Regions from separate parts of the Ectobacillus polymachus genome, predicted to be linked through region 1. Evidence: a T-box and tRNA genes for the amino acid it is inferred to sense, from the RefSeq annotation. Region 1 holds a T-box; the other holds one or more tRNA genes.
What was found. The T-box of region 1 lies ahead of serS (serine--tRNA ligase). A T-box ahead of a tRNA ligase gene usually reads a tRNA of that ligase, here a tRNA-Ser.
Positions count from the first base shown of each region.

Region 2: it has a tRNA-Ser gene. The T-box ahead of serS (serine--tRNA ligase) is inferred to sense a tRNA for this amino acid. The anticodon was not compared.

Region 1 is NZ_JBLREB010000011.1:2,117-7,987, reverse strand. It holds gene serS (serine--tRNA ligase) at 1-1,214, opposite strand, end outside; T-box leader at 1,267-1,478, opposite strand; gene pdxT (pyridoxal 5'-phosphate synthase glutaminase subunit PdxT) at 1,529-2,116, opposite strand; gene pdxS (pyridoxal 5'-phosphate synthase lyase subunit PdxS) at 2,132-3,016, opposite strand; gene ACM5BR_RS18495 (serine hydrolase) at 3,368-4,690, opposite strand; gene guaB (IMP dehydrogenase) at 4,796-5,871, opposite strand, start outside.
Region 2 is NZ_JBLREB010000001.1:786,140-790,118, reverse strand. It holds gene ACM5BR_RS04060 (hypothetical protein) at 193-516, opposite strand; gene ACM5BR_RS04055 (hypothetical protein) at 680-877, opposite strand; gene ACM5BR_RS04050 (hypothetical protein) at 927-1,229, opposite strand; gene ACM5BR_RS04045 (hypothetical protein) at 1,296-1,526, opposite strand; gene ACM5BR_RS04040 (hypothetical protein) at 1,513-2,571, opposite strand; tRNA gene ACM5BR_RS04035 (tRNA-Ser) at 2,673-2,736, opposite strand; gene ACM5BR_RS04030 (hypothetical protein) at 2,746-3,045, opposite strand; gene ACM5BR_RS04025 (Arm DNA-binding domain-containing protein) at 3,895-3,979, shown strand, end outside.

The DNA.
Region 1 (5,871 bases):
CCATCTTCTTGCTGGTAATTTTCTAAAATAGCTGCTACTGTTCGACCAATTGCAAGACCAGACCCGTTCAATGTATGAATATGTTCTGGCTTTGCGTTTGGCTCCCGGCGGAAGCGAATATTAGCGCGTCGTGCTTGGAAGCTTTCAAAATTACTGCAAGAAGAGATTTCACGATAAATACCGTAGCTTGGAATCCATACTTCAATATCATATTTCTTTGCTGCAGTAAATCCTAAATCTCCCGTACACATGCTAAGTACATGATAAGGAAGTTTAAGAAGTTGCAGCACTCGTTCTGCATCGTTTGTTAGCTTTTCAAGCTCATCATAAGAATCTTCAGGTTTTACAAATTTCACAAGTTCTACTTTATTAAATTGGTGTTGGCGAATCAATCCACGTGTATCACGTCCCGCAGATCCTGCCTCAGAGCGGAAGCAAGCACTATACGCAGCATATTTAATCGGTAAAGCTTCACCATTTAGAATTTCATCACGATGCATATTCGTAACCGGAACTTCAGCAGTTGGAATTAGGAAATAGTCGTTACTCTCAATAAGGAATGCATCTTCCTCGAACTTCGGAAGCTGCCCTGTTCCTGTCATGCTATCACGATTTACCATATATGGAGGCAAAATTTCTTTGTAACCGTGCTCTTCTGTATGTAAATCAAGCATAAAGCTAATTAAAGCACGTTCTAATTTCGCACCTAATCCTTTATAAAATACAAAGCGGCTTCCTGTTACCTTAGCTGCACGCTCAAAATCAATAATATCTAAATTTGTTGCAATATCCCAATGGGGCTTTGGCTCAAATGTAAAGGTAGGAATTTCTCCCCATTTACGAATTTCTATATTTTCCTCTTCTGTATCACCAACCGGAACAGATTCATGAGGAATGTTTGGAATCGTAAGTAAAATGTGTTGCAACTCCTCTTCTACAACCCGAAGCTCTTCATCTAACGTCTTAATACTGTCGCCAACTTCACGCATTTGCAAAATTAAATCATCTGCATTTTTCTTCTCACGCTTTAAAATAGAAATTTGTGCTGATACTTCATTGCGCTTACCTTTTAATTCCTCAGTTTTCACCAATAATTCTCTTCGTTTTTGATCCAATCCTTCAAAACGATCAAAATCAGTTAAATCCTCCCCGCGGTGCTGAAGCTTTGCTTTTACTTCTTCCAAATTGGCACGTAAATATTTAATATCAAGCATATTTTTTCTCCTCCTATTTAAAAATTAAACACAAAAAACTCCCGTCCCTCATACAAGGGACGGGAGTTTACCCGCGTTGCCACCCTAATTGAAAGCCATAGCTTTCCTCTTAGCTGGATATAACGGCTCTTCACCGGAAATACTTATTTCACGCTTTCGTATTCCACTCCAGGATGGATTCACAAGCCGCTTTTATCGGTTTTCACCAGCCACCGACTCTCTGCTAAAAACAGTCCTGCTACTAATTCCTATCATTGCTTTTTGTTATAAGATTATCATCAATGTACTATAATCTTTGACAACTTTCAAGAGAATTATACGATTTTTTGTGCCTTTGCCTCTTCGACCATTTTCACAAAATACGCTGTCAAGCGATAGTCATCTGTTAATTCAGGATGAAACGAAGCAGCTAAATATTGACCCTGGCGGACTGCTACGATGCGATCATCATGAGTAGATAATACCTCTACATTATCACCTACGCTAGCAACATACGGAGCACGAATGAACACACCGATAAAATCGTCAGCTACTCCTTTAATTGAAAGAGAAGCTTCAAAGCTTTCCCGTTGTCGACCGAAAGCGTTGCGTTCTACCGTAATATCCATAACACCTAGATGCTCTTCATAATCAACAAGATGCTTCGCCATTAGAATCATACCTGCACAAGTTCCAAACATCGGTCTTCCGTCTTTTGCAAATTGTCGCAACGGCTCCATAAATCCATATTTATCAATTAGCAGACGCATCGTGGTACTTTCACCACCTGGCAAAATAAGTCCATCGATTTCTGCTAACTGTTCTACTTTCTTTACTACAACCGCAGTCGCTCCTGACGATTCAATCGCTTTTACATGCTCACGAACTGCACCTTGAAGTCCTAATACACCAATCGTTGTCATAGGTGTAATCCCCTCTTACCAGCCGCGCTCTTGCATGCGTTGATCAGGAAGTAAGCTAGAAATTTCAATGCCCTTCATCGGATTACCAAGTCCTTTTGATAAACGAGCAATTAATTCATAGTCTTCATAGTGTGTTGTAGCTTCAACGATAGCAGCAGCAAATTTAGCAGGGTTTTCAGATTTAAAAATACCAGAACCAACAAATACACCGTCTGCGCCTAATTGCATCATTAATGCAGCGTCAGCTGGAGTTGATACACCACCTGCTGCAAAGTTTACAACTGGTAAGCGACCTAAACGTTTAATTTCAAGAAGAACTTCATATGGAGCACCAAGGTTTTTCGCATATGTCATAATTTCTTCTTCGCGCATAGCTACAAGTTGACTTACCTCTGCGTTCACTTTACGCATGTGACGAACTGCTTCAACGATATTACCCGTTCCAGGCTCACCCTTTGTACGAAGCATAGCTGCTCCTTCACCAATACGACGAGCTGCTTCACCTAAATCACGGCAACCGCATACAAATGGAACTGTATATACACTCTTATTTAAATGGAAAACTTCATCAGCAGGCGTTAGTACTTCACTTTCATCGATATAATCTACAGCTAACGCTTCAAGAACACGTGCTTCAACTATATGACCAATGCGGCATTTTGCCATAACTGGAATGGAAACCGCATTCTTTACATCTTCAATAATCGTTGGATCAGCCATACGTGCTACACCGCCAGCTGCACGAATATCAGCTGGAACTCGTTCTAATGCCATTACAGCTACAGCACCTGCTGCTTCTGCAATTTTTGCTTGCTCAGCATTTACGACGTCCATAATAACGCCGCCTTTTTGCATTTCTGCCATACCGCGTTTTACACGATTTGTCCCTGTTTCATTCATCTTGTGGAGCCCCCTAGTCTTTATTACAAGATATATTAAAAAATTCTCTTTCATTTTACCATCTATTATAAGGCGAATGTCTATTTTTTTACATGATTATTAACAAAAATCAATGGAAATTCCGTACAATTCAAGTATGCTTCCTTAAAAATCATTGTTATTCCCGAACAAGTAACCTAAATTCTCTTATAATTTTGAAATCGCTTTTATGAAATATGACCTTATAGCATGGTACATACTTATTATGTGTAACATGACATACCATTGATTCATGTACATTTGCTCTTTGTACAATATAATGCTTATTTCAACTGATATTTATGATATAAAAAAAGCCCCCCAATGGGGGACTTACTTATGGAACAAACCTTTTACCGAATTCACCGTACCATTCCAAGCATTTCCGAAGAATGACCCTATGCCGCGCATAGTTAAAACGAACCAATTTGCCTTGTCATCATTAGTCTTCGTTACTAAATCTACTTTTAACTCGTTACCTGTTAAGAAGCCAGGATCATTGCTATCGTTAGACTTAATTGTCATAGAGCCCACTTTTGCACCCTTTTTAATTGGCGCTGATGCTTCCTTGTTATCAAACTGAGAACCAATCGTATAAGGAGATTTATTTCCTTTTGGAATTGCGATATCAACAGCCTTTCCTGTTTCAATATCAACTTCTTTTTGTTTTCCATTTGCTACAGGAATTGTTTTCTTATCTGGTAATTGATAGCCTTGTGGATACAATTGTTTCTCTTCATAATTACTAAATCCGTAATCGAATAATTTTTTCGTTTCATCAAAACGTGCGTTATACGAATTTGATTTAATAACAACAGAGATAAGTCGCATATCTCCGCGTTTTGCAGTTCCTGTAAAGCAATAACCAGCTTCAGGAGTTGAGCCTGTTTTTAATCCATCCACTCCATCATATTGGAAAACGAGACCTGGTAACATCCAGTTCCAGTTATCCATTTTTACAGGGTATTTCCCGCCCTCTTGGAACACTTTATGTGGAATTTTTGCTGTTTCTAATGAATCCGGATAATCCTGAATTAAGTGTTGCGCAACGATAGCACAATCTTTTGCAGTCATTTTATTTTCTTCATCAGGGCTTGTACCTTCTGGTTGTCTTCCCTTTAAGTCTTTATTTGTAAGACCTGTTGCATTTACAAATTTATAATCCTTTAAGCCTAGTTCTTGTGCCTTTTGATCCATTAGTTTTATAAAATTAGCTTCCGATCCAGCAATAAGCTCAGCTAATGCAATATCTGCACCATTTGCAGAATAAATGGCCATCGCTTCATAAAGCTCTTTAACTGTATAGGATCCGCCTTTTTCTAAAGGAACATTAGATAGTGAGCGATCTTGCGAAATAGTATAAGCATAATCTGAAATTTGTGTTTTTTGATCCCATGTTATTTTTCCGCTTTTCACCGCATCATGTACGATATACTCTGTCAGCATTTTCGTCATGCTGGCAATAGCTAAAGAAGAATCAGCATTTTTTTCATATAATATTTTTCCTGAATTTGCGTCCACTAATATCGCAGCTTCAGCTTGTACATTTAACGGTGTATTCGTTTGTGCCGATACAGTACTAGTTGAAAAAGCCATGCTGAATAATAGTGGAATAATTAATACAATCACAAACAGCTTTTGAAACGACGCTTTCACGTTTCTACCTCCTATTAGATTAACGATATTCTCACATAATCGTTATTCTAACACAATCTAAAAAAAATAGACAGAGCTAGTCGAACTCTGTCTAAAAGTGGAATATTATAATGAATAGTTTGGTGCTTCCTTTGTAACTTGAACATCATGTGGATGGCTTTCACGTAATCCAGCGCCTGTCATTCGAATGAATTGCGCATTTTCACGTAACACTTCTAAATCCTTAGCTCCGCAATATCCCATTCCAGCTCGCAAACCACCAACCATTTGATGAAGTGTATCAGCAAGAGGTCCCTTATAAGGTACACGGCCTTCTATACCCTCTGGAACAAGCTTTTTATTTCCTTCTTGGAAATAACGATCCTTACTTCCGTTTTCCATAGCGCTCACTGAGCCCATACCACGATATACCTTAAATCGGCGTCCTTGATAAATTTCAGTTTCTCCAGGACTTTCTGAAACACCTGCTAATAAGCTACCGACCATTACCACATTAGCACCAGCAGCAAGTGCCTTAACCATATCTCCAGAGTACTTAATACCACCATCTGCGATAATAGGTACACCGTACTTACGAGCTGCTGTCGCACAATCATAGATCGCTGTTAATTGAGGTACACCTACCCCAGCAACAATACGTGTCGTACAAATAGATCCAGGACCAATCCCAACCTTAACAATAGTTGCGCCAGCTTCAATAAGTTCAACTGTTGCCTCTGCAGTAGCGACGTTTCCTGCAATAATATTTAAATCAGGGTATTGTTGTCTAATTTCCCTTACTTTTTCGATAACACCTTTGGAATGTCCGTGGGCTGTATCAATGACAATTACGTCTGCCTTTGCTTTAACAAGTGCTTCTACTCTTGTCATCGTATCGGCTGTTACTCCTACAGCTGCTCCAACTAAAAGTCGACCTTGTTTATCCTTAGCTGAATTAGGAAACTCAATAACTTTTTCAATATCTTTAATTGTAATTAAACCCTTTAATACGCCGTTTTCATTTACCAATGGGAGTTTTTCAATTTTATACTTTTGTAATATCTTTTCTGCTTGCTCTAACGTAGTTCCTACTGGTGCAACAACAAGATCTTCCTTCGTCATAACATCAGAAATTTTTATAGAGTAGTCTTGAATAAATCGCAAATCACGATTTGTGAGAATTCCTACAAGCTTCTGCTCGT
Region 2 (3,979 bases), on a different contig from region 1:
CGTTTATCTGGTTACTCTACATTTTTTAGCAATTGTAGTTTTTTGTTCTACTCCTTCAGCTAACAATTCAATAGCAAGTTTCTTTCTGTTATCAATAATTTCCACTCATTTCTTCACCTTACATTTTACATTATATTTACATAACAAAAAGCATCCAATTGCTTATTGGATGCTATAACTTTATGAAAATTTTTATTTTCCTAACTGCGCAATCATACTAGAATCAAATGCTTTTTTCTGTTCTTCTAATTTTTCATAATTTAGGACACCTTGAAGTGCTCCATGTAAATAATTAATACGATTTAAATCAACCTGATTATTGTTTACTACTAATTCAATAACCTCTTTTGAGATTTTAATATACTGATTGGTAAGTTCTAATCCGTTATAGTTTCTCTCAATATACAACATACATTCAGAATTCCATTTACAGAAATTTTCAAAATTAATAGGTGTTATACCTGCTTTAAACTGATTTCCCTCTTTTATCAATTCATTAATTTTAGTAGTTTCCATATCTAAATCACCTCCTCCCTAACCTAATACATTCGACAAATAAACAGTAACGCCCTCTCATTATTTGTAAAATCAAGGTTAAGAAAGGAGAATATTGTAATATTGTTGCCTAACCATATTTATACCACAGGGATTATTAAAAAGCATCTGTTAATAGGTTCTATTAATATTCATTTACATAAACAATAACTTCTAGAAAATGTGGTTCAATATGATTCAAAATATGATGATCATATTTATAAGATTTTTTACTGTATACAATTTTTTCTCCTTTGGAAGCTTCAATAATGCCAGCTACATCTTCTGACGTTATTACAAAAAGTAAATCTCCACCATCAGCCAAACAGAATTTTATCTTCATAATATGACACATCCTTTCTAAATAAACACTATCAAAGAAGGGAAAAGGTTTAAAGATATATATTTGCCTTTTTATTTTCTCTTTGAACTTTTTTAACAATTGCATGAAATTCATCAGTTGGCTCTTTCTCAATAATTTCTGTTACATCTTTTGAAATATATTTTCTATTTCCAAGTCTATATCCTAAATCATTTAGTTTATCTGCAACCTTTTTTACATTTCCTACATGTGCATATTCTTTAATTGCAATTTTCTCAGGACTATCTGCAATATAAGATTCTGCCAAACTAACAAAGATCTGTAATTCTTTAATTTTTTCCTTCGCTTTATCAACTGTTAAAAACTTATACATAAATAGTCTCATCTCCCATTAGTATTACATATGTTGCGTATACAAAAAGAAAAGACCTTCCTCCAATTATGGAGTGGTCTGTGAATGCTTTCTATTATCTGATTTATTATATTCCTTACCAACAACTCGGTAGAAATTAAGATTAATTTTTGATAAATCATTCAATTTTTGCTCGTAATTTTCTATTTTTATTTCACGATCTTTATTAATATCGAACTGACTTTTAGGATTAATAAATCCTTTCCCATTAGACTCTTCAATGTCTTTTAATAATTTTAGGGCATCATCTTTCCACATATTCATACACACCCTTTTCTTGTAGAATTAAACATAATGCGTGTATAAGTCTAAACACTTCCCTTGTATCAAGCATATCATTATTCATTAAAAAAAACAAAGCTCTATCATCATCATAATCAGATTGAAAATTGAATACCCATATTTTATCATGCGCCATACGCATTTTAAATGACATAATAAAGTGATTTTTATATGGAATATCAATTTGTGGTGTATAACGTTCTTTAGTACTTAATGCACGTAATACTGCATCACTTTTTTCTGTAATTGTATCTGGTATATCATATTCTTTTAATGTTTTTCCAGTTGTACCTCTATCCATTATTTTAATTAATTTGTTATCTCTCTTTTCATGAATTGTAAATCCTGTAATAAATAATAATGATGATGAATCAAAACATTCATTTGTCATTTGATAAAGTGCTGTATTAATATCCTTTAGTAATTTTACAATCATTGAAATTTGAGCGTTATGCTCTTTTATTTGTAATAATAATTTATTTTGATCTTCAGTTGAATTTTTAACATACTCTTCATGTATTACCTTCATGTCTTTTATCTGCGCTTTTTTTACTTCAAGTTCCTTAGCTTCAGGAATATTATATATAATCTCATCATAAAGTCCCTTGAATGAAAAATCTCTAGATGGAATATATTTAATAAACCCATTATATTCTGATTTTCTAAAAACTCTATATGCACCTATATGAAAATATTTTTCTTCATTAAAATTAAGCATTTTTCTTAAATATAAATATAAATTAAAAGAAAAAAATATTATAAAAATAAATAAAGCTATAAGTGATTTTACCAACATCTGGTTATGTATAATCATAACACCACTGCTTACTAATATACCTATAATACTAGGAATCAATTTTGGTAAAGTTTTAAATGACTTCACGTCTGATAATACGTATAAAAATAATGCAACTATCCAATTTCCTAACTTTTCATCAGAATAACTTTTTTTTAATATTGAAAAAACGGTATCCCAATCCTTACTTAATTCTAATAAATCTTGTCGAAAATTTGTATTCAAAAAGCAACCCCTACCATTATTAGATTAACTTATTTTTATATTTTTTCGACAAAATCACCAAAAATCCCTGCTAAATTTTACTAGTAAATTATTATCAAAGGTGGCCTCGACCTGATTCGAACAGGTAAAATGCTCAGTTTAGCTCTACCATTGAGCTACAAGTCCATACATTTATTAATTTGCTGCTTTCAATTTACCCAGATACTCTTTAATATTAATCTTTCTTCTATTGCGTTCTTTTTGAACACTTTCACTCGGCTTATATAATCCCATTTTATTTTGAATCTGCTGTCTCAACTTATGTACACTAGTGATATTTAAATTCAATTTCTCTAAATCATCAAATATTGTAGCACCTAACTTCTTGCAGCACTCAAAATATAAATGTGTATCATTATTACGTGCCATTTCATCATGTTTAAGTACGTCTGAAACTAAGTCCTTCAATGTATCAAATTCTCGCTCTACCGTCATTCATTTACCTCCCAATTAATATTCATCCGCTTCATCATCAACTCTACAAATTTTTTCACATACTTGATCAAGTCTATTAAGTGCTGAGTACGTTTTATCTTTTGACCTCATTACTATTTCAACATTTTCAAAATGACTTAAATCTGGTTCACATTTACCACATCCCATTTCAAATAACTTCTTATCTTCAATTAAATGTTTGCATTTGTAACAATACACACCAGTATCAATAACCTTTTTTATTAGGCAACATCTACTTTCTTGATGTTATAATCTATCCAATCTTTATCTTCTATTAACTCTCTAAACAGAATTAAAGCGGAAGAACATTGGGAAATAGTACAAGAAAAACTTGAAAACGATCCTAATTATTAAGCATACAAGTTAGAACGTGATATTGAACGTCATGAAGAAGAAATGGCTTAGATTCAACGATTTGAAAACGAAACTATTAGAAAAATAGATGAAATTACAAATGAATTGGAGTTTTTGTCAAAACGTAATACTGATACATTCAGCAATCTTATTTCTAATTTACATACATTAGTGATGAGTATGCGAAAAGATAAATCTAGCTATGATTTTTTTAATATACTCTTTAAACATGATCTATCACAATATAGTGAAGACAGTCGCAAAAAAATCATAGACACGATTATTGAAGAGTATAAAAAATGTAATACAGGATTCGGTGACATTAATTTTTAAAGTTTAAAACTCCTAGATTCAATATTGGATTTAGGGTTTTCTTCTTGAATGTAATATCCCCTATACAAAACGTGACCATAATATTACAATACAGACATGGGAACCTTTTACAATTTCAATACCTAAATGGAGGTCTGAATTGTGAAAGGAAGTATTAAAGAGAATAAAAAAACTGGGAAATTTGATTTCGTCTTTGATTTAGGAAAAGACCCTTTAACTGGAAAAC